Marinagarivorans cellulosilyticus: one gene and its partners. The protein of the gene in region 1 interacts with the protein of each later gene in a pairwise test. Links are inferred from orthologs where the notes say so. Each region holds a gene or a part of one and is shown on either strand. Other genes may lie near its edges.

The links.
Region 2: the proteins of rho (region 1) and hfq interact in binary tests that used the Escherichia coli proteins (3 or more experiments, as listed by UniProt). The link is inferred for Marinagarivorans cellulosilyticus from one-to-one orthologs.
Region 3: the proteins of rho (region 1) and MARGE09_RS06595 interact in binary tests that used the Escherichia coli proteins (3 or more experiments, as listed by UniProt). The link is inferred for Marinagarivorans cellulosilyticus from one-to-one orthologs.

The regions. Positions count from the first base shown.
Region 1 is NZ_AP023086.1:3,460,446-3,468,841, forward strand. Bases 1-2,898 are described here. They hold rho (transcription termination factor Rho), read right to left. Parts: upstream 2,131-2,898; coding sequence 871-2,130; downstream 1-870. Other genes in these bases: ubiD (4-hydroxy-3-polyprenylbenzoate decarboxylase), read right to left, coding at 1-773; trxA (thioredoxin TrxA), read right to left, coding at 2,589-2,898. Also shown: more of trxA, read right to left, coding at 2,899-2,915; ppk1 (polyphosphate kinase 1), read right to left, coding at 3,148-5,262; MARGE09_RS13940 (ATP-binding protein), read right to left, coding at 5,352-7,652; radical SAM family heme chaperone HemW, read right to left, coding at 7,753-8,396. UniProt on the Escherichia coli protein: Facilitates transcription termination by a mechanism that involves Rho binding to the nascent RNA, activation of Rho's RNA-dependent ATPase activity, and release of the mRNA from the DNA template.
Region 2 is NZ_AP023086.1:1,090,195-1,096,020, forward strand. The notes cover bases 1-2,806. They hold hfq (RNA chaperone Hfq), read left to right. Parts: upstream 1-1,176; coding sequence 1,177-1,437; downstream 1,438-2,806. Other genes in these bases: mutL (DNA mismatch repair endonuclease MutL), read left to right, coding at 1-92; miaA (tRNA (adenosine(37)-N6)-dimethylallyltransferase MiaA), read left to right, coding at 92-1,051; hflX (ribosome rescue GTPase HflX), read left to right, coding at 1,449-2,771. Outside these bases: FtsH protease activity modulator HflK, read left to right, coding at 2,856-4,064; protease modulator HflC, read left to right, coding at 4,064-4,957; MARGE09_RS04340 (DUF2065 domain-containing protein), read left to right, coding at 5,191-5,376; MARGE09_RS04345 (ATP phosphoribosyltransferase regulatory subunit), read left to right, coding at 5,399-5,826. UniProt on the Escherichia coli protein: RNA chaperone that binds small regulatory RNA (sRNAs) and mRNAs to facilitate mRNA translational regulation in response to envelope stress, environmental stress and changes in metabolite concentrations.
Region 3 is NZ_AP023086.1:1,668,387-1,676,793, reverse strand. What follows is about bases 3,362-6,270. They hold MARGE09_RS06595 (YhbY family RNA-binding protein), read left to right. Parts: upstream 3,362-4,620; coding sequence 4,621-4,920; downstream 4,921-6,270. Other genes in these bases: rlmE (23S rRNA (uridine(2552)-2'-O)-methyltransferase RlmE), read right to left, coding at 3,852-4,469; ftsH (ATP-dependent zinc metalloprotease FtsH), read right to left, coding at 3,362-3,747. In the rest of the region: glmM (phosphoglucosamine mutase), read right to left, coding at 1-882; folP (dihydropteroate synthase), read right to left, coding at 909-1,748; more of ftsH, read right to left, coding at 1,843-3,361.

The DNA of each region.
Region 1 (8,396 bases):
TTACTTATACTTTTGGCTACTCGTGTTTTACTGCCGCGAAGAAGCCCTGCAAAAGCGTATTCGCTAAGTGTGTCTGGCACTGGCGTAACGGCGCCTAAAATAGTCGCGGGGTCGGCTCCCAGCGCAATGCTGACAGGGAAGTGTTCTCCTGGGTGCTTTTGTTGCCACTCTCTAAAATCGAGTGCGCCGCCGCGGTGGCTGAGCCAGCGCATAATCAGTTTGTTTTTAGCGATAAGTTGCATTCTGTAAATGCCGAGGTTTTGTCGTTCTTTATCGGGGCCTCGCGTTATGACTAGTGGCCAAGTAACTAATGGCCCTGCATCCCCAGGCCAGCATGTTTGAATGGGGAGGTCGTGCAAATCCACGTCTTCATTAGAAAGAGTAACTTCCTGACAGCTGGGCTGGCTAATCAGCTTGGGTCCCATGTTTAAGGCTTGCTTGAATAGCGGTAATTTTTGCCACGCATCCTTAAGGCCTTTGGGTGGTTCTGGCTCTTTTAAAAAAGCTAATAATTCGCCAACTTCTTTAAGTGCTTTAACATCTGTTTGTCCCATGCCTAAAGCAACGCGTTCTGGGGTGCCAAATAAGTTTGCAAGAACAGGAATGGTGTGGCCTGTTGGGTTTTCAAAGAGGAGTGCGGGACCTCCGGCTCTTAAGGTTCTATCGCAAATTTCTGTCATTTCTAAGTGCGGGTCAACCGTGTGTGTAATTCGCTTGAGCAGATTTTTTTCTTCAAGCAATGCTATGAAGTCACGTAGATCATTGCAGGTCATGGAAATCTCTTTGTGGTTAAAAACAGAAAAGGGCCTATTAGGCCCTTGGTGTTTGGTTAAAATTGCCGCTGGTGCGGCCAATTGCGTACAAAAATAATTATTTACTCTTCATGGATAGGAAGAATTCGTCGTTAGTTTTGTGCGCTTTTAATTTGTCGGCAAGGAATTCTGTTGCTGCAATATCTTCCATGTCATTGAGGATTTTTCTGAGAATCCACATTCTTGATAATTCGCCTTCGCTCATTAGAAGATCTTCGCGGCGTGTTCCGGAGCGTCGAATATTAATGGCTGGGTAGATGCGTCGTTCTGCCATTTTTCGATCTAAGTGCAGCTCCATGTTGCCGGTGCCTTTAAATTCTTCGTAGATCACTTCATCCATTTTTGAGCCGGTATCGATCAGTGCGGTTGCAACAATTGAAAGGCTGCCACCTTCTTCGATGTTTCGCGCGGCGCCAAAAAAGCGCTTGGGCTTTTCGAGGGCGTGAGCATCGACACCGCCGGTTAGTACTTTGCCTGATGATGGAATAACGGTGTTATACGCACGTGCTAGTCGTGTGACGGAGTCCAGAAGGATTACGACATCTTTTTTATGTTCAACAAGGCGCTTTGCGCGCTCGATAACCATATCTGCAACTTGTACGTGTCGTGCTGGCGGCTCGTCAAAGGTTGAGGCTACCACTTCGCCGCGCACAGAGCGCTGCATCTCGGTAACTTCTTCGGGACGCTCATCAATGAGCAGCACAATAAGATGACACTCTGGATTGTTGCGGGTAATTGCCTGCGCTATGTTTTGCATCATGATTGTTTTGCCCGCTTTAGGGGGGGCGACAATTAGGCCGCGCTGACCCTTCCCAATTGGCGATACTAAATCGATAATGCGGCCAGTTAAATCTTCAGTTGAGCCGTTGCCAACTTCTAGGACCATTCGGTCTTGCGGGAAAAGTGGCGTTAAGTTTTCGAAAAGAATTTTGTTGCGAGAGTTTTCGGGTTTGTCGAAATTGATTTCGTTAACTTTTAATAGTGCAAAGTAGCGTTCGCCATCTTTTGGGGGGCGTATTTTGCCCGAAATGGTATCGCCGGTACGCAAGTTGAAGCGTCGAATTTGGCTGGGTGAGACATAAATGTCGTCCGGGCCTGCCAAGTAAGAGGATCCTGCAGATCGTAAAAAACCAAAGCCGTCTTGCAGTATCTCAAGCACCCCGTCGCCGTAAATGTCTTCGCCGCTTTTAGCGTGGCGCTTTAGTAAGTTAAAGATGACATCCTGCTTGCGTGAGCGCGCCAAACTTTCCATGCCTAAAGCGGCGGCCATCTCGATTAATTCTTCAATGGATTTTTTCTTTAGGTCGGTCAGGCTCATTTGAACGCCTGGCTCGCCTTTCTTTTGTGGGGCTTGTTTGGGGCGACCTTGGTGGCGCTGTCTCTGCGGTTTCGCTGGAGCTTGAGCTTGAGTCTCAGAGGTAGTGGCTTTTTTTTCAGTTTGATCGCTAGGTGGTGTATTGCAAGATTGCGGCATGATATGTGGTTTTTATCGTAGGGTTCGTTGATGCCTTAAACATAGACTCTGTTTTGGGGCAGCACAAACGTAGGGTTAATAAGAAGTGGGTATTTTTATTTGAGAAATTGAAGTTTCGTGTGAGATCTATCACGCAGCTACTGATGAATAATCAAAAAGGATTGTCTTCAGAGGTGGTATGCGAGACGCCTAGGATTGGCAGACATAGCGAGATGGCTTAATCTCAATGAACTTCAGTATAGCGGTAATTTGCGTAGTGTGCAAAAAAGAAAAGGCCCGCTTATGCAGGCCTCAACAATAATTTAGATTGCAGCATCAATAAAGGCTTTTAGTTGCGCCTTAGAAAGGGCACCAACTTTGGTGCTCTCGGCATTGCCGTTTTTAAAGATGGTTAGTGTTGGAATGCCGCGAATACCTAGCTTGGCGGAGGTTTCTTTATTCGCGTCTACATCCATTTTTCCAATTTTAATTTGGCCTGCGTACTCGCCTGCAAGCTCTTCAAGTACTGGAGCGATCATTTTACAGGGGCCGCACCAAGGTGCCCAGAAGTCAACCAGTACAGGACCTTCTGCTTGTTTAACTTCTTCTTCAAAGTTGGCATCGCTTAGGGTAACGATTGCATCGCTCATAGTTTTATCTCCGAGAATATGTGTACAAACCCGCGCAATCATAAGGAGTCGTATAGTGGCTGACAACCTTAATTTTGGCAGTAAGTTCTTTTCAGGGTTAATCGGGCCGAACAGTACGTATTATTTGTACGGAATGTAATACGAAATGACGGCAAATTCTACGTTTAAATCGGTGCTCGTGCAAACGCCCGAGCAAGATCGAATAGGGTCACGTCGTTTAAATAAGGGCTAATTACAATTTTCCAAGTCCAGAAAGCTGTTTTAGTAGCTCTGATTGTGCTGACGGGGTGTTAGGTTGCTGTTCAAGCAAATAGTTCCCGTCTGGCTGAAGCTGCCACCGTTGTTCTCCGTCATTAATGTAAAGCTTTAGTTCGTTAAGCACCCGCTCGACCATGCTGTCGTCTTCGATGGGGAAGCAAGTTTCAACACGGCGGTTAAGGTTGCGCTCCATTAAATCGGCGCTGGCACAGTAAACTCGACTTTTGGCGTTCGCAAAGTAATACACGCGAGTATGCTCTAGGAATCGCCCGATTACAGAAAAGACGCGAATGTTCTCACTGACCCCAGCAATACCTGTGCGCAACGAGCACATGCCTCGAATAATTAGGTCTATGGTCACGCCTGCGCGGGAGGCTTTGTACAGCGCTTGAATCACCTTTGGCTCAGTTAGGCCATTGCACTTAAGTATAATGTGCGCAGGTTTGCCTTCTTGCACAGCTTTGGCTTCATTGTCGATCATCTTGATCAATTGTCTTTTTAGGGTGAATGGCGCATAAATGATTTTATTCATGCGCTCGGTTTTGCCCATGCCTGTTAATTGCTGAAAGACTTTGTGCACATCCTCGCAAAGTTCCGGCTCTGCACTTAGGTACGAGTAATCGGTATAAAGGCGAGCATTGCCGCTGTGATAGTTGCCGGTACCTAAGTGGCAATAGCGTTTTAGCTCGCCGTTTTCACGCCGGACAATCAAGATCATTTTTGCATGGGTCTTGTAATCGACCACGCCGTAAACCACAACGGCGCCGGCTTCTTGCAGTCGGCTGGCCAGTTCTAAGTTTTCTTCCTCGTCAAAGCGAGCGCGAAGTTCAACAATAACGGTGACTTCCTTACCATTGCGCGCGGCTTCTAGTAGTGCATGCACAACGGCCGATTCATTGCCTGTTCTATATAGCGTTTGCTTGATCGCTGCCACCGCTGGATCTTTTGCGGCTTGCCGCAAAAGTTGAATAACAGGGGAAAACGACTGAAACGGGTGCAGCAATAGGAAGCTGCGTTTTGATATGGCGTCAAAAATATTATCTTTACGAGAGAGGCCTTTTGGGATGCTAGGAGTAAAAGGAGGAAAGAGAAGGTCTGCTCGACCAATAATCGAGGGCAGGCGCATGAGGCGTTTCAGGTTAACTGGACCATTAACGCGGTATAAGTGCTCTTCAGTTAAACCGACTTCTCGGAGCAATATATCAGTGAGCTCGGTTGGGCAGTTATCGGCCACTTCAAGTCTAACGGCAGTGCCAAAGCGGCGAGAATGAAGTTCGCCCTTTAAGGTGATGGCTAGGTCTGCAACGCCCTCCACATCAACGTCTAAGTCAGCATTGCGGGTGATACGGAATTGATAGCAGCCGTTCACTTTCATGCCGGGGAATAGTTTGTCTGCGTGCGCGTGAATCATGGATGAGAGGAAAACAAAGTCATGTCCGCTTTCGCTGATGTTATCTGGCAGTGAGATCATGCGTGGAAGTGAGCGTGGGGCTGGGAGTATCGCCAGCCCTAGCTCGCGACCAAAGGCATCTTTACCTTCTAGGTCGACAATAAAGTTCAAGCTTTTATTAACTAAGCGCGGGAATGGGTGCGCAGGGTCGAGGCCTATGGGGCTGACCAGCGGCAAAATTTCGCGGTTAACGTAATCTTCTATCCAGCACTCTTGTTCGCTTGTCCATTGGCTGCGGCGCAAAAAGCGGATGCCTTCGTCATGCAGCGCCGGAATGATCACCTCGTTAAGGATGCGATATTGCTCGTCAACTAAGGTGTGCACCGTTTGACTAATGCGATTAAGAAGCTCCGCCGTTTGCATTCCATCAGGGCCGATGACTTCTCGCTCAAAGAGTATGCGCTGCATTAAACCGGCAACACGTATTTCAAAAAACTCATCCATGTTGGATGCCGAAATAAGCAAGTATTTTAACCGCTCAAGTATCGGATGCGTCTCAACTAATGCTTGCGCTAAAACGCGTTGGTTGAATTGTAGGTTGCTTAATTCTCGGTTTATATAGTATTCGTGTTGGTCAAAGTTGGGCGTATCTTCTTGTGTGGGCGTTGATTTTTCGGTGGGTAGGTCGGAGTTCGTCATTGGGGTATCTTGCTTACCTGTTAATTGCACGTTTTATCGCATTTACTTATATCGTTTGAGCCTGATATGGGCAACGCTAGTGTTTGCAGTTATGGCTTAGCATTATAGGTGCCATTATGTGACAGTTGTGCGATTTGCCGCCTGGGTGTTAATTGGCTTAGTGTTTCTTGTAGCCTTGCGAGTGTTAGTGGCTTGCTTAAGTAAAGATCCATGCCACTATCTGAAACCCGCTGGCGATGCTCTGCCTCGGTGTGGGCGGTAAGAGCAATAATAATGTGCGGTGAAGCTTGATTGTTCACCTCCCACTCACGTATACGGCGGGTGGCTTCAAAGCCATCCATAATCGGCATTTCGCAATCCATCAATACGATGTTGAATATCTGCTTTTCGGTGAGTAGTCGCTTTAAAGCCACTTGACCATTTTCACATAATACGCAGTTAATCCCCAGTTTGTTCAGCATGCCCTCTATCACCATTTGATTCACAATATTATCTTCGGCAACCAGTGCTGATAAGTGTGAAAGCTGTATATCTGGTTTCAGCGAGTGCATGGAGGCTTCGTTTTTTGATGGGGGTTGGCGAATGGCATTTAGCAGGCTTTGTACCGAAAGCGGTGTGCTGATGGGGCAAACATCGGCCTTTTTTTGCCATTGCTCTATAGCCCTGGTTTGGTTGGCGGGGATGTATAGTTTTACGTTTTGGTTGGTAACAATAGTGGTAATGTCATTTTGATGTCCTTCTGAACCATCCCATAAGATTGGGTGCGCAAGGTGCTGTGCTCGTTGGGTGGGCAGGCTTTTATCTAACGGATGTACTTTGTGAGCCACTTGTTGTGCTATGCGCATAACCGCGCTATCGGTACAGGCTACAAAAATTTCGGGTAATTTATTTTGCTGTTGGTGTGCCGTGTTCTGCGCTGTGTCTATTGCTAATTGTACGGTAAACCAAAATGTCGACCCGTTGCCTTCTTGGCTCGTTGCGCCGATATCGCCGCCCATTAGGTGGGCGAGTTGTTTTGATATGGCTAAGCCAAGACCTGTGCCGCCATATTCCCGCGTAGTGGATGAGTCGGCTTGGCTGAAGGCTTCAAATAATGTTGAAGCTGTTTCTGACTTGATACCAATACCGGTATCACTCACGCTAAAGCGAAGCATGGGGTGTTCAGGCGCCGGCGCGCTAATTTCGACATCGATAGCAACCGAGCCTTCAGGCGTAAATTTGCAGGCATTGCCTATAAGGTTAACCAATATTTGCCGTAGCCGAGTTGCATCGCCGATAAAGTGGTTGGGTACGTCGTCGTGAATGCAGCTGTATAGCTTTAGGTTCGAGTATTTACCCGAGGCGTGGAATAGGGCTAGGCAATCGCCAATAACCGTATCTAATGCAAGAGGGTGTTCTTCTAACACCATTTTTCCGGCTTCGATTTTCGAATAATCTAAAATATCGTTAATAATTGCGAGCAGGGATTCGCCTGAGCGGTTAATGATATCCACTTGATTGATTTGGCTGCTGAGCAACGGCGTGCTTCGTAAAAGCTCTGTCATACCGATAATGCCATTCATGGGGGTTCTGATCTCGTGGCTCATGGTGGCAATAAATTGGCTTTTGGCGCGATTGGCAGCTTCGGCATCTAATTGCTGTTTACGCGAAATTAACTTTTCTTCTTTTTCCATCATCAATGCAAGTTCTATGGCTTGCCGTTGCTCTAACTCTTTGAGGACAGAAAGGCGGAGGTGCTCGAGGGCTTGGCAAACTTCGCTGAGTTCATCTCGGGTTCGCAGTCGTTGAATATCGAATAGGGGGTTTTGAATTTTATCGAGATTCATATTGCGCGCATGCCGAGCGATGATTTCGAGTGGCCGCACAATTTGTTGGCCTACCAGCCAAAACAATGTGCCAGCGATGGCAATGATACTGAAAATCTCAAGAAGCAAGTTACGGCTAAGGTTGTGCCATAAACGGCTGTAGAGCTGTTCGGCACTGTAGTGAGCGCTAAGCGTTACAATTGTGGCGGCCTTGTTGGGTATGTTGAAGCGATAAAGGCGGCTACTCACCCGTGCAGCCGGTGTTTTTTGGCTGGTGAAGACTGGTTTGCTTGAGTGCGTTTGCCAAGATATTTGCAGTTGAGATAGCGGTGGTGTTGCTGCCAGTTTGTCGAGCGTTTGTTGCAGTGCTTGTGGCTCGTTGTGGTGAATGGCGTCAATGAGTGCTTGGCTTTCTTGCTCTATCGTTGCATCCATTCGCTCGAACAGTTGGGTTCGCAGCGCAGAGTAGTCTGCTAGCGTTCTTATGGTAAGGGATAGTGCAGCTATGCTGATACCGCACAGCAGCACCAATATGGCGAGCTTGCGTGCGAGAGGTTGGTGTTGGTACGTTTGAAGTAACGTCACGATCCCGAAGCCCTGCCTGTTAATATTTGCCAGCGCGGTATACGCCGGCGCACTCTAGTTTAGAGTGTAGCAGTGCTTATGTTTGGTGGTCCTTTGAGGCTTAGGCTTCTTCGTTAAAGCGACTTAAAACCGTATTTAAAAAGCGAAAACCAAGTGTGGTAGGGCGGATGTGCTCCCCGGCTTCAATAAGGCCTTCTGTTTGCAATTGTTGAAGCTGTGGCATTACGGTAGCTAGCGGTAAGCCTGTGCGTTGTTCAAACAGTTGTGATTGGATACCCTGTGGTAGGCGTAGAGCGTTCATCATGAACTCAAGCGGCAGCCTTTGTGCCGGTACTACACTGCGCCCTACGGTTTTGGCTTTTTCAGCATTGAGATAATCCGCAGGCAAGCGGGTTTTTCGGTAGCGTTCTATGTGGCCGTCGGAAGTGGTTACTTTACCGTGGGCGCCAGCGCCAATACCGAGGTAGTCGCCAAATTGCCAATAATTCATGTTGTGTTTGGCATGCTGATTGTTTTTGGCGTAAGCCGAAACCTCGTACTGTTGGTAGCCATGTTCGGCTAATAAAACTTCCCCTTGGTCTTGAATGTCGGAAAGTGTGTCTTCATTAGGTAGCGCAGGAGGAGCGTTATAAAAAATGGTGTTGGGTTCGATGGTGAGTTGATACCAAGAAATATGCTCGGGTTGGAGTTCTATCGCAGTGGTTAAATCCAGCATTGCCTGGGCTTGGCTTTGGTTGGGAAGCC
Region 2 (5,826 bases), 2.4 Mb from region 1 along the record:
CCGAGCGCAGTGGCCAGTGTAATCATGGCCGGCCTACATGGACGCAACTGACGTTGCACGAGCTCGACAGTTTGTTTATGCGAGGGCAATAATGGCTTTGCCGCGTGTTTTAACGTTAATGGGGCCTACGGCTGCGGGTAAAACCGATTTAGCCATTGCCTTAGTTGAGCAGTGCAATGCCGAAATTATCAGTGTCGATTCGGCTTTGGTGTATCGCGGTATGGACATTGGCTCGGCTAAGCCCAATGCGCAAGAGCTTGGACGTGCCCCGCACCGGCTTATAGATATTCTTGAGCCTACAGAATCCTATAATGCGGCAGACTTTTGCAAAGATGCCGCTTGGCATATTGAAGATATCTTAGCGAAAGGTAAAACGCCGCTCTTAGTGGGTGGTACTATGCTTTACTTTAAAGCCTTACTCGAAGGCTTATCGAATATGCCAACCACCAACCTAAAGGTGCGGGCTGAAATCGAGCAGCTCGCTGCAGAGCATGGTTGGCCGTATGTTCATGCTGTTTTGGCCAAAGCTGACCCTGTGTGTGCAGCAAAATTGCACCCTAATCATTCGCAGCGTATTAGTCGTGCGCTAGAGGTGTACCGCAGCTCGGGCATCCCCATGAGCCGCTGGCAGGCTGGGCAGCAAGCGGGTTTACAGGATAAATACCAGTGGCTGCAAATGGCGATTGCACCACAAGAGCGCAAGGTTTTGCACCAGCGCATAGCTTTACGTTTTAATAAGATGTTAGATAACGGCTTTTTAGATGAAATGCGCGGCCTTATGGCGCGTGGTGACCTTACCCTAGAAACCTCGTCGATGCGCGCGGTAGGTTACCGGCAAGCGTGGGAATACCTTGCCGGCCACTATGACCGTGATACATTTATTGAAAAAGGTATTGTGGCAACCCGCCAGTTAGCTAAACGACAGTTAACATGGTTACGGGGTTGGCATGATTTGAGCTGGGTCTATACTCAGAGTGATTCCGGCAAAATGTTAAGTAATGACGAAATTTTAGCAAAAGCCTTGAAACTTATGGCAGCTAGAACCATATAATGTAGTCGGCGCCGATATTGCGCTTAGCTTGTCAGTGATGGCGCAGCTTATTGCAGGTGCTAGTGGCCAAAAGCCTTTAGTTTCTTGCGTTTATTATTTTTATAAATCCTTACAAGGAGAGCCTCATGTCAAAAGGGCATAGTCTACAAGACCCTTACCTCAATATTCTGCGCAAAGAGCGTGTGCCAGTGTCCATTTACTTGGTCAATGGTATTAAGCTGCAAGGGCAGGTTGAGTCCTTCGACCAGTTTGTTGTGTTGTTGAAAAACACCGTAAGCCAAATGGTTTACAAGCACGCTATTTCAACTGTGGTGCCATCGCGCCCGGTGCGCGTGCCTATGATTAACCCCGATGCGCCCGGCGAAGAGACTGCCGACGCTGAGTAACGAGGTCTGCATTGTTCTTTGATCGTCCCGAATCTGGTGAGTTAGCCATATTAGTTCACCTCGATATCTATGAAGAAAGGGGCACTAGCGATCCGCGAGAATTTGAAGAGTTAGCATTGTCTGCTGGGGCTGACCCAGTGGCGATGCTTTCTGGCGCGCGTTCTACGCCTAGCGCAAAATTCTTTGTGGGTACTGGTAAGCTCGACGAGCTAAAAAACCTCGTGCATCAGCACGAAGCCGAATTAGTTCTTTTTAACCACACTTTAAGCCCAAGCCAAGAACGCAATTTAGAAGCTGCGCTGGAGTGTCGCGTACTCGACCGCACCACACTTATTCTTGATATATTTGCTCAACGCGCCCGAACGCACGAGGGTAAGTTGCAAGTGGAGCTTGCCCAGTTGCAGCACATGTCTACCCGCCTTATTCGTGGTTGGACCCACTTAGAGCGCCAAAAAGGTGGCATTGGTTTACGTGGCCCGGGTGAAACGCAGCTGGAAACCGACCGTCGTTTATTGCGCGAGCGCATTAAAAGCATTAAGGCGCGTTTGGATAAAGTTCGGCGGCAGCGCGACCAAGGCCGGCGCTCTCGCAATCGTGCCGAAATACCTGTGGTTTCGTTGGTGGGTTATACCAATGCGGGCAAATCAACGCTTTTTAACGCCGTTACGGGGTCTGAGGTATATGCTGAAGATCAGCTCTTTGCGACGCTAGACCCAACGATGCGTCGAGTTGAAATAGCCGATGTAGGCGCAGTAATTTTAGCCGATACAGTGGGCTTTATTAGTCGCCTGCCGCACAAGTTGGTGGAGGCTTTTCGAGCGACACTCGAAGAAGCCGCCAGTGCTGATTTTTTGCTCCACACAATTGATGCTGCCGACCCCGAGCGCTTGCGCAATATGGATGAGGTGCAAAAAGTATTGGCTGAAATTGGTGCTAATGACATTCCGCAGTTGCTGGTTTACAACAAAATTGATTTGTTGAGTGATATGGAACCGCGTCTCGACCGTAATGACCAAGGTAGGCCCGTTGCGGTATGGCTTTCTGCGCAAAAACAAGCTGGCCTTGAGTTATTGCAGTTAGCCATCAGTGAGCTAGTGGGCGATCGCATGTGCCAGGGTACTGCGTACCTAAGTAATGATATGGGTAGTTTACGAGCACGATTTCACCGCGCAAATGCGGTGTTAAGCGAAAATTATTTAGACGATGGTCGCTGCGAGTTAGCGTTGCGATTGCCAGAGGCGGATTTCAACCGTATTCTGGCCGCCGAGACAATCAGCGCGAGTCATATTGGCTGGGTGTCCTCTGGGGCGCCGACAGACGAACAGCTAGCATAAATACACCGTATATCAGGGCACCTCTACATCAATAGTGTGTAGGGTGCCCTAAACACATTAATCGATCTCAAAACGGAGAACACTATGGCCTGGAATGAACCGGGTAATAATTCTGGGGGAAATAACTCTGGAAATAACGGTAACGACAACGGCAATAAAGACCCGTGGGGTAACCGCAACAATAATAACGATGGCCCGCCCGACTTCGATGAAATTGTGCGCAATTTTATTGGCATGTTTACCGGCAAGAAAAAAGGCGGTGGCAACGGCGGCTTTGGTGGTGGTAGCAATAAAGGCGGTGGTTCAATAACCCCATTTATTGTGATTGGTTTAATTCTAGCTGCGGTGATTTTTGCGGCTAAAGGCTTTGGTGTGGTTAACGAGCAGGAGCGGGCGGTAGTTTTGCGTTTTGGTTTGTATAAAGAAACAAAAGGCCCAGGCTTGCGCTGGAATCCACCGTTAATTGATACCGTATTCACCGAAAACGTGACCCGCGTGCGCTTGTGGAGTACACAAGAGAAAATGCTGACAGAAGACTTGAATATTGTGGATATCAAGCTTTCTGTACAGTACAGCATTGATAACGCCGAAGACTTTGTTCTAAGGGTGAAATCGCCAGAAGAAAGCTTACAGCAAGCCGCTAATAGCGCACTGCGCCATGTGGTAGGGTCGACCAAAATGCACAATGTGCTCACCGAGGGCCGTGCAGCTATTGCGATAGAAATTCGTGACCGCTTACAAGGTTATTTGACTGATTACACCACAGGTATTTTGGTAGACAAAGTCAATATCGAAGATTCAAACCCGCCGCGCGAAGTACAAGATGCGTTTGATGATGTTATTAAAGCCCGCGAAGATGAGGAGCGCTTCCAGAACGAAGCACAAACATACTCAAATGCGGTAGTACCGGAGGCGGAAGGTGAAGCTGCCAGAATAAAAGAAGTGGCGAACGCCTACAAAGAAGAAGTGATTGCCAAGGCCGAAGGTGAAGCCAAGCGTTTTGAGTTGTTGCTGGCCGAGTATAAAAAGGCGCCGCAAGTGACCCGTGAGCGCTTGTATATAGAAACCGTTCAAGAGGTGATGGCTAATAGTAGTAAGGTAATGGTTGATGTCGAAGGCGGTAATAACATGATGTACATGCCTTTAGATAAGCTAGTAGAGGGCGCCACTACCGCCACGGCTAGTGCCCGTCGTGGTTTTACTCGGCAAGAAATAGAGCAGCTCACCAATCATATTAAAGGTGAAATTATGAGTGATTTACCGGCTAGCACTAGCCGTAGGAGTGGCCGCTAATGTCTACTAAATCATTAATGGCCTTAGTTGGCGGATTGCTGATTGTTATTGTGGCCGCGAATTCGCTTTATATTGTGAATGAATTTGAACGCGGTGTTGAATTGCGTTTAGGGCGTGTAAGCAATGGTGACCTAGATCGCGGCTTGCATGTGAAATTCCCGTTTGTGGATTCGGTTAAGAAGTTTGATGGCCGAATAATGACGCTAGATGCGCCTGCCGAGCCGATTCTTACGGTAGAGAAAAAGACGGTAGAGGTAGACTCCTATGCAAAGTGGCGCATTCTGGATGTTAAAAAGTTCTATACCGCTACCAACGGTGAAATCGACCGCGCCCGTAGCCTGTTAAGCCAGCGCATTAATGAGGAGCTGCGCAATCAGTTTGCTTTGCGTTCTTTGCATGAGGTAGTCAGCGGGCAGCGTGATGAATTAATGCTGGCCATTAAAGACGAGCTGAATAAGTTTTCAGATACGTCTTTGGGTATTGAGGTGGTAGACGTGCGCGTTAAGCGTATCGACTTACCGGTAGAAGTGAGTGGTCCGGTATTTGAACGCATGCGTGCCGAGCGTGAGCTGGAGGCCGCGCAACACCGTGCCGAAGGTGAAAAAATGGCTAAAATCACCCGCGCTGATGCTGACCGCAAAGCTCGAGTAGAGCGCGCTAAAGCCTATCGTGATGCTGAAAAAATCAAGGGTGAGGGCGATGCGATAGCGGCCGATACTTACGCAAAAGCATACAATCAAGACTCAGAGTTCTATGCTTTTGTGCGCAGCCTAGAGGCCTACCGAGCCACGTTTGCGCAAAAGCAAGATGTAATGCTGGTTGATCCTGCGAGCGACTTCTTCCGTTACTTTAAGTCGGCCAATGGCGATGCTGCCAAGGGCGTTCAAAAGTAGGAAACGCCCCGCATTTTCAGCCTTTACGGCAATGCACCAGTAAGCGCGAGCTGTAACTTGCTGGTGTTTTTTTCGTCTTAATCGTTTTTACCCGCCGCAAAGGATGCTAAAATGCCGCAACCGAGCCTGATAAGCTCGGTTTTTTTGTGCCAGTCATATCAGCACAGCCGTAAAGGCCCCTTGTTGTGGGGCGGTACAGCTAAAGACTCAGCGGCAAAGATTAAAGAGCCCTAATGTTAGACACACTTTTGCAAGCCATTTGCTTGGTACTGATCTTAGAAGGCATAGTGCCATTTTTGTATCCAGGCCGTTGGCGTGCCTTGGTTGTTAAGTTGGCCACCGTAAATGACCGCGAATTGCGCATTGTTGGCTTGGTTAGCATGCTGCTAGGCGCTGGATTATTATTTTTACTGAAATAGAACCTAACTAGAACAACACACCATGAATCAAGTTGATCGCTGGATGTTGCCTGACGGCATCGAAGAAGTGCTGCCCGAAGAAGCAGAACACATAGAAGCCCTGCGCCGTCGCGTGTTGGATTTATTTCAGCGTTGGGGCTACGACCTCATTATCCCCTCGATGGTGGAGTTTACCGATTCGCTATTGATTGGTTTGGGGCAAGATCTCGATCTACAAACCTTTAAAGTCACAGACCAGTTAAGTGGTCGCACTTTAGGTATTCGCGCCGATATTACCCCGCAAGCAGCCCGCATAGATGCACACAGCTTGCGCCGCGATGGTATTAACCGCTTATGTTATGCCGGCCATGTGTTGTACACCCGTGCAAAAAGTGCGCTGGCTAGCCGCAACCCGTTACAGATGGGCGTGGAGATGTTCGGCGACGACAGCATAGAAGCCGATATCGAAGT
Region 3 (8,407 bases), 1.8 Mb from region 1 along the record:
TAGCGCCAGCTCAAAGCCAAAGTTACTCATCAAGGTGCCTACAACCCCTTTAAAGCTGTCATTGTGCTCACGTTTATAGGCCGCTATAAGGTAAAGAAGTTGATCACCATCCAGCACCTCCCCACCATCATCGACAAACATCACCCTGTCACCATCACCATCAAAAGCGATGCCAATATCCGCGTGCGTTTCCAATACGTGTCGCTGCAGCGCTTTCATTTTAGTGGAGCCGCAATCTAAATTAATATTTAGCCCGTCAGGCGAAACACCGATTGTGCTGACCTTTGCCCCCAATTCACGGAAGACTTTAGGAGCAACGCTATAAGTAGCACCATTCGCACAGTCTAAGGCGATTTTTAGCCCCTCCAAGTTAAAGCCCCAAGGCACGCTACCTTTGCAGAACTCGATATATCGCCCCTCAGCATCCTCTAAGCGTCGAGCTTTACCGAGTTTCTCGGCAGTGACCATAGGTTTGTCTAGCTCCGCTTCTATTTCCAGCTCAATCTCATCACCCAGCTTGGTGCCTTGAGGGCTGAATAATTTGATGCCGTTATCGGTATAGGCATTATGTGATGCACTAATAACAATACCCGCAGCCGCCTGAAACGTACGCGTCAAATATGCAATAGCCGGTGTCGGCATAGGGCCGACCAACCCGACATCAACCCCTGCGGCAATCAAACCAGACTCCAGCGCTGCCTCAAACATGTAACCCGATATTCGCGTATCTTTACCAATAATGACCATTGCAGGGCCTTCACTGACACGATTTTTTGCAAGCACCCGGCCGACTGCCCAACCAAGCTTCAGGAAAAACTCTGGCGTTATGGGGTCTTTACCCACTAATCCTCGAATCCCGTCTGTTCCAAAATATTTTTGCATAATGTCTCTTCTTGTTTTTTACGCACTCATTGGCGCGTCAATTCAAACACTTTAATAATATCCACGGTTTCAGCAACATCATGAACACGCAGTATTTTCGCTCCACCACTCAGTGCAGCAAAAGCAAACCCTAAACTTCCCGCTAACCGGTCAGGTAAATCACGCCCTAATAGCCTACCAATCATAGACTTGCGGGAGGCTCCGAATAAAACGCCTGCACCAAGAGCCGAAAATTTTGGTAACGCATTAATCAGTTGTAAATTATGCTCGTCCAGCTTGCCAAAACCAATACCTGGATCAACTAGAATTTGATTCTCAGCAATTCCTGCGTGGCTACAGTCATTTATTCGCTGCTGTAAAAAAGCAAATACCTCCTTCGCACAATGCTCGTAACAGGGGGTGTGCTGCATAGTGGCAGGGTCCCCTTTCATATGCATTAGACAAATAGGCAGTTGAGTACTGGCAGCAGCCTGCAATGCACCATCCAACTGTAAAGCGCGTACATCGTTAATTAGCCCTGCGCCCACTTTAGCGCCTTCGGTAATCACTTCAGGTTGGCTTGTATCTATTGAGATAACAACATCGAAGCGCGCAGCTATCGCTTCAACGACGGGAATAACTCGGTCTAACTCTTCAGCCACCGTAACGGGGGTTGCTCCCGGCCGAGTAGATTCGCCCCCAACATCAATAATATCGGCCCCCGCCTTAAGCATTCGCTCCACAATAGTCAAAGCCTTGGGTACATCAACGCCCTCACTCCCGAGAAGCCTGCCACCATCCGAAAAAGAGTCTGGCGTAGCATTAAGAATCGCCATTACTCTAGGCTGAGATAAATCCAGCTCCCGAGAGCCACACTGTATTAACATAAGTTTAGATTGCTTGAATAGAAAGGTGACTCGTTGGACAACAGCAATAAAAAAGGCTAGGAAAACCTAGCCTTTTTTATTGCTTCGCAGAGGACTAACGCTCCTCGGCCGGCCCGCCTACAATAGGTGCGTCCTTAGGATCTTTGGCTTCGCCATCTGATGAAGAGCTATTGCCATCAAAGCCACCGTCACCCCAATCGCGAGGCGGGCGTACTTTACGCCGGGCCATTAAATCTGCGACCTGTTCCGAATCAATCGTTTCATATTCCATCAGCGCATCTTTCATCGCCTCTAGAATATCGCGGTTTTCAACGAGTAAGTCTTTAGCTCTACCGTAACAGGCATCAACAATTGCTCGAACTTCAGCATCAATCTTCTTCGAGGTTTCAGAAGAATATTGCTGGTTACCCGCGCCAGGAATCCCAGACTCATCTTCACCGTAATGCAAAGGCCCCAAGCTTTCGCTCAAGCCCCACTTAGTCACCATATTGCGAGCCATTTGCGTTGCGCGCTCGATATCGTTAGAGGCTCCCGTCGTTACGCCCTCTAGACCAAGTGTTAGCTCCTCGGCAATACGACCACCAAACAAAGTGCATAAACGCGACTCTAAACCACGCTTACTATAGCTATACGTATCTTCTTCTGGCAGGTATTGCGTAACACCTAGAGCACCACCGCGAGGGATGATGCTAACTTTATGGACTGGGTCGTGTTCGGGAACCAAGCACCCCACGATTGCATGCCCAGCCTCATGGTAAGCGGTGTTTTCTTTTTCCTTCTCATTCATGACCATTGATTTGCGCTCTGCGCCCATCATTATTTTGTCGCGAGCCCGCTCAAACTCCTCAACGCCAACTAAGCGCTTATTGGATCTAGCTGCAAATAAAGCAGCCTCGTTCACCAAGTTTGCCAGATCGGCACCTGAAAAACCCGGCGTGCCACGCGCTATAACGGAAGCAACAACTGCTTCGTCTAGCGGCACTTTACGCATATGAACCTTAAGAATTTGCTCGCGCCCGCGAATATCTGGCAGGCCAACAAACACCTGACGATCAAAGCGCCCTGGGCGCAAAAGGGCTTTATCGAGCACATCTGGGCGGTTAGTGGCCGCGATTACAATAATGCCCTCACTACCTTCAAATCCGTCCATCTCAACAAGTAACTGATTAAGCGTTTGCTCTCGCTCGTCATTGCCGCCACCGTGCCCGCCACCTCGATGGCGACCAACTGCGTCGATTTCATCAATAAATATAATGCAAGGAGCTTGTTTTTTGGCTTGATCGAACATATCGCGTACCCGCGATGCGCCCACCCCTACAAACATCTCAACAAAATCGGAACCCGATATCGAAAAGAATGGCACTTTGGCCTCACCCGCAATCGCTTTAGCTAACAAGGTTTTACCAGTACCTGGAGGGCCGCTCATCAATACGCCGCGCGGAATTCGGCCACCTAAGCGCTGAAAGCGCGACGGGTCTTTGAGGTAGTCTACAAGTTCCTGCACCTCTTCTTTAGCCTCATCAACACCTGCTACATCCACAAATGTGGTTTTGATCTGGTCTTCACCCAACAACTTAGCTTTACTTTTACCAAAGCTCATTGGGCCGCCTTTACCACCAGCGCCACCTTGCATTTGGCGCATAAAGAAAATAAATACAGCAATTACGATTAAAATTGGGAAACTAGCAACAAGTAGCTGCTCCCAAATACTTGGGCGCGCAAATTCAGTACCTGTGACAACAACCTTTTTATCCAAAAGATCATCTATCAACTTGGCATCAGGAATGTTCGGGCGGACAACTTTGAATGAAGTATTGTCATTGCGAATGCCGTAAATCACATCAGCGTCGGTTCGCACTTGGGCCACTCGCCCACTTTGCACGTCAGCCACAAACTCACTATAACTCAGCTCGTTTCGTGGCGATGTATCGCTAAAGTTCTGAAAAACTGAAAACAGCACCAACGCTATCACCAGCCATAAAATCAGGTTTTTCATCATATCGTTCAAGAGGGTTCCCCTTTGTTTACCTCTCTGGGTTGCTTAATAACAGCCCAGACTACGACTATCTTCACACGCATTGTCTATGCAGTATAGACACGTAGTTATTTAAAGCCCTTCGCAACCAAATATACTTCGCGCGAGCGAGCGCGCGACGCATTGGGTTTGCGTGTACTCACCTTAGAAAAGCTTGTGCGCACATCGTGCATCCAGTCATCAAAGCCCTCCCCCTGGAAGACTTTACAAATAAAACTACCACCTGGCTTGAGTACATTACGTGCCATATCCAAAGCTAGTTCAACGAGATACATCGCTTTAGGCTGATCAACATCCGCAATACCACTCATATTGGGGGCCATATCGGAAATTACAACATCCACAGGACGATCATTGAGCGCCAGCAATAGCCGGTCAAAGACATCCGCTTCGGTAAAATCCCCTTCTATAAACTCAACGCCAGCGAGGGAGTTCATCGGTAAAATATCACTCGCTAACACAAAGCCCTTATGCCCAACTAGATCCGCCGCTACTTGGCTCCAACCCCCTGGTGCTGCACCTAAGTCAATCACAGTCATGGCGGGTTTGATTAAACGATCTTTGTCGTTAAGCTCTATCAGCTTATAGCTTGCACGCGAGCGATAACCGTCTTCTTGCGACGCCTTAACATACTGATCTTTGAAATGCTCCTGAAGCCAACCATTACTACTTTTCGAACGGGCCATAAATTTCGTTAAACCTTTTCGGCCTATAAGCGTTAGAATAGGCGAACTCTCTACCAAAAGGATGTATGTTACGCAAACACGTCTGTAATGAGAAGCCAAACATGCGATGCACCAGCATCAAAACGAACACGAAATCCTAAGGCTTGTGTATATGCCACTGTCAACAGCACTGAAAAAACAATATAGAACCATAGGGCACAACCTAAACCCTATTGTAACCATCGCAGGAAACGGTCTCAGCGAACCCGTCCTTGCGGAACTTGATCGCGCCCTAGATGATCACGAGCTCATTAAAGTAAAACTAGCAATAACCGATAGACTTGCACGCCAAGAAACAATCCAGACGCTTTGTCATAGCTGCAATGCTGAGCTTGTCCAAGAAATCGGGAAAGTCGCGCTTATTTATCGAGCTGCCCGCGAGCCCAAAGTGCACAAATCTAATATTCGCTAAGTCGCAACGTCTCGCCCCCTCTAACTGAAGGAAGCCGTACCGGCTTACCTTCAGCTCCCTCCCCCACACCCATTTCATATTTCTTGCTCATGGATTAAGCCCGACCTGTTGCAATGATAAATAAAGCGCATAAAAAAACCCCTTAATCTTTCGATTAAGGGGTTTTTCGGAATAAAACCTGACAATGACCTACTCTCACATGGCGAAACGCCACACTACCATCGGCGATACATCGTTTCACTACTGAGTTCGGTATGGGATCAGGTGGTTCCAATGCTCTATTGTTGTCAGGAAAACTGTTTGGTTTGGTTAGGTCTTAGTAAGTTTAACGTTTAGCTAAGCTTATGCCCTTCCGCACCGAATAAGTCGACGAATTGCGAAGTTTGTAGGTTTGTAGAATACGCTGTTTTGTATTTACGCTGTAATATCTTAGATAGTTTGTTTATCTCTTACACTCTATCCGGTGTTGCATTATGACTTTATCTTTCTCAGTCAACACAATCACTTCTGTTATATGGTCAAGCCTCACGGGCAATTAGTACTGGTTAGCTCAACGCCTTACAACGCTTCCACACCCAGCCTATCAACGTCGTAGTCTTCAACGGCCCTTCAGGGGGTTAAACCCCAGGGAAATCTAATCTTGAAGGAGGCTTCCCGCTTAGATGCTTTCAGCGGTTATCCCGTCCGAACGTAGCTACCGGGCAATGCGTCTGGCGACACAACCCGAACACCAGGGGTTCGTCCACTCCGGTCCTCTCGTACTAGGAGCAGCTCTTCTCAAATTTCCAACGCCCACGGCAGATAGGGACCGAACTGTCTCACGACGTTCTAAACCCAGCTCGCGTACCACTTTAAATGGCGAACAGCCATACCCTTGGGACCGGCTTCAGCCCCAGGATGTGATGAGCCGACATCGAGGTGCCAAACTCCCCCGTCGATATGAACTCTTGGGAGGAATCAGCCTGTTATCCCCGGAGTACCTTTTATCCGTTGAGCGATGGCCCTTCCATACAGAACCACCGGATCACTATGACCTACTTTCGTACCTGCTCGACATGTACGTCTCGCAGTCAAGCTGGCTTGTGCCATTACACTAACCTCATGATGTCCGACCATGATTAGCCAACCTTCGTGCTCCTCCGTTACTCTTTGGGAGGAGACCGCCCCAGTCAAACTACCCACCATGCACTGTCCCCAACCCCGATAAGGGGCCTAGGTTAGAACCTCAAACATACCAGGCTGGTATTTCAAGTGTGGCTCCACCGCAACTAGCGTCACGGTTTCAAAGCCTCCCAGCTATCCTACACAAGTAGGCTCAAAGTTCAGTGCAAAGCTATAGTAAAGGTTCACGGGGTCTTTCCGTCTAGCCGCGGGTATACGGCATCTTAACCGCAATTTCAATTTCACTGAGTCTTGGGTGGAGACAGCGTGGCCATCGTTACGCCATTCGTGCAGGTCGGAACTTACCCGACAAGGAATTTCGCTACCTTAGGACCGTTATAGTTACGGCCGCCGTTTACCGGGGCTTCGATCAAGAGCTTCGCACAAGTGCTAACCCCATCAATTAACCTTCCGGCACCGGGCAGGCGTCACACCGTATACGTCCACTTACGTGTTTGCACAGTGCTATGTTTTTAATAAACAGTCGCAGCCACCTGGTCACTTCGACCAGCCTCAGCTTAGGGAGCAAGTCCCATCACCAAAGCCGGCGTACCTTCTCCCGAAGTTACGGTACCATTTTGCCTAGTTCCTTCACCCAAGTTCTCTCAAGCGCCTTGGTATTCTCTACCTGATCACCTGTGTCGGTTTGGAGTACGGTCTTTATTGCCTGAAGCTTAGAAGATTTTCTTGGAAGCAGGGCATCAATCACTTCGGTTTGCAAAGCAAACCTTCGTCATCAGCTCTCAGCCTTAGGGGACCGGATTTGCCTAATCCCCCAGCCTACAACCTTAAACGTGGACAACCAACGCCACGCTGACCTAGCCTTCTCCGTCTCTCCATCGCAGCAATAAATGGTACGGGAATATTAGCCCGTTTTCCATCGACTACGCATTTCTGCCTCGCCTTAGGGGCCGACTAACCCTGTCCCGATTAACGTTGGACAGGAAACCTTGATCTTCCGGCGTGGGAGTTTTTCACTCCCATTATCGTTACTCATGTCAGCATTCGCACTTCTGATACGTCCACCGAGCCTCTCAGCTCGACTTCAACCGCTTACAGAACGCTCCCCTACCATGCACTAAGTGCATCCGCAGCTTCGGTTACCAGTTTTAGCCCCGATAAATCTTCCGCGCAGGCCGACTCGACTAGTGAGCTATTACGCTTTCTTTAAAGGATGGCTGCTTCTAAGCCAACCTCCTAGCTGTCTAAGCCTTCCCACATCGTTTCCCACTTAACTGGTATTTGGGACCTTAGCTGGCGGTCTGGGTTGTTGCCCTCTTGACAACGGACGTTAGCACCCGCTGTCTGTCTGCCGTAATTGTACTCCTCGGTATTCGGAGTTTGCATGGGGTTGGTAAGTCGGGATGACCCCCTAGCCCAAACAGTGCTCTACCCCCGAGGGTAAGATACGACGCGCTACCTAAATAGCTTTCGGGGAGAACCAGCTATCTCCCGGCTTGATTAGCCTTTCACTCCGATCCACAAGTCATCCCCTCATTTTTCAACATAAGTGGGTTCGGTCCTCCAGTTGATGTTACTCAACCTTCAACCTGCCCATGGATAGATCGCCGGGTTTCGGGTCTAATGCATGCGACTCGACGCCCTATTAAGACTCGATTTCTCTACGGCTCCCCTAATCGGTTAACCTAGCCACATACATTAAGTCGCTGACCCATTATACAAAAGGTACGCAGTCACTCCGAAGAGCTCCTACTGCTTGTACGCACACGGTTTCAGGTTCTATTTCACTCCCCTCACAGGGGTTCTTTTCGCCTTTCCCTCACGGTACTGGTTCACTATCGGTCAGTTAGGAGTATTTAGCCTTGGAGGATGGTCCCCCCATCTTCAGTCAAGATAACACGTGTCCCGACCTACTTAATATGTCAACGCTGTAGCTTCGTGTACGGGGCTATCACCCTGTATCGCTTAACTTTCCAGATAATTCCACTACTACAACATTGATCGGCTGTTCCCCTTTCGCTCGCCGCTACTCAGGGAATCTCGTTTGATTTCTTTTCCTCCGGGTACTTAGATGTTTCAGTTCCCCGGGTTCGCCTCTTACACCTATGGATTCAGTGCAAGATACCCCGAAGGGTGGGTCTCCCCATTCAGAAATGCTAGGATCAAAGTTTGCTTGCCAACTCCCCTAGCCTTATCGCAGGCTCCTACGTCTTTCATCGCCTCTAACTGCCTAGGCATCCGCCGTGTGCGCTTAGTCACTTGACCATATAACACAATTGACTGTGTTAACTGGATAACTCAAGAAACTGTTTCGACTTTAATCTTTAGATCACAGGTTATTCACAGCTTTGCCTAAGCAAATCCA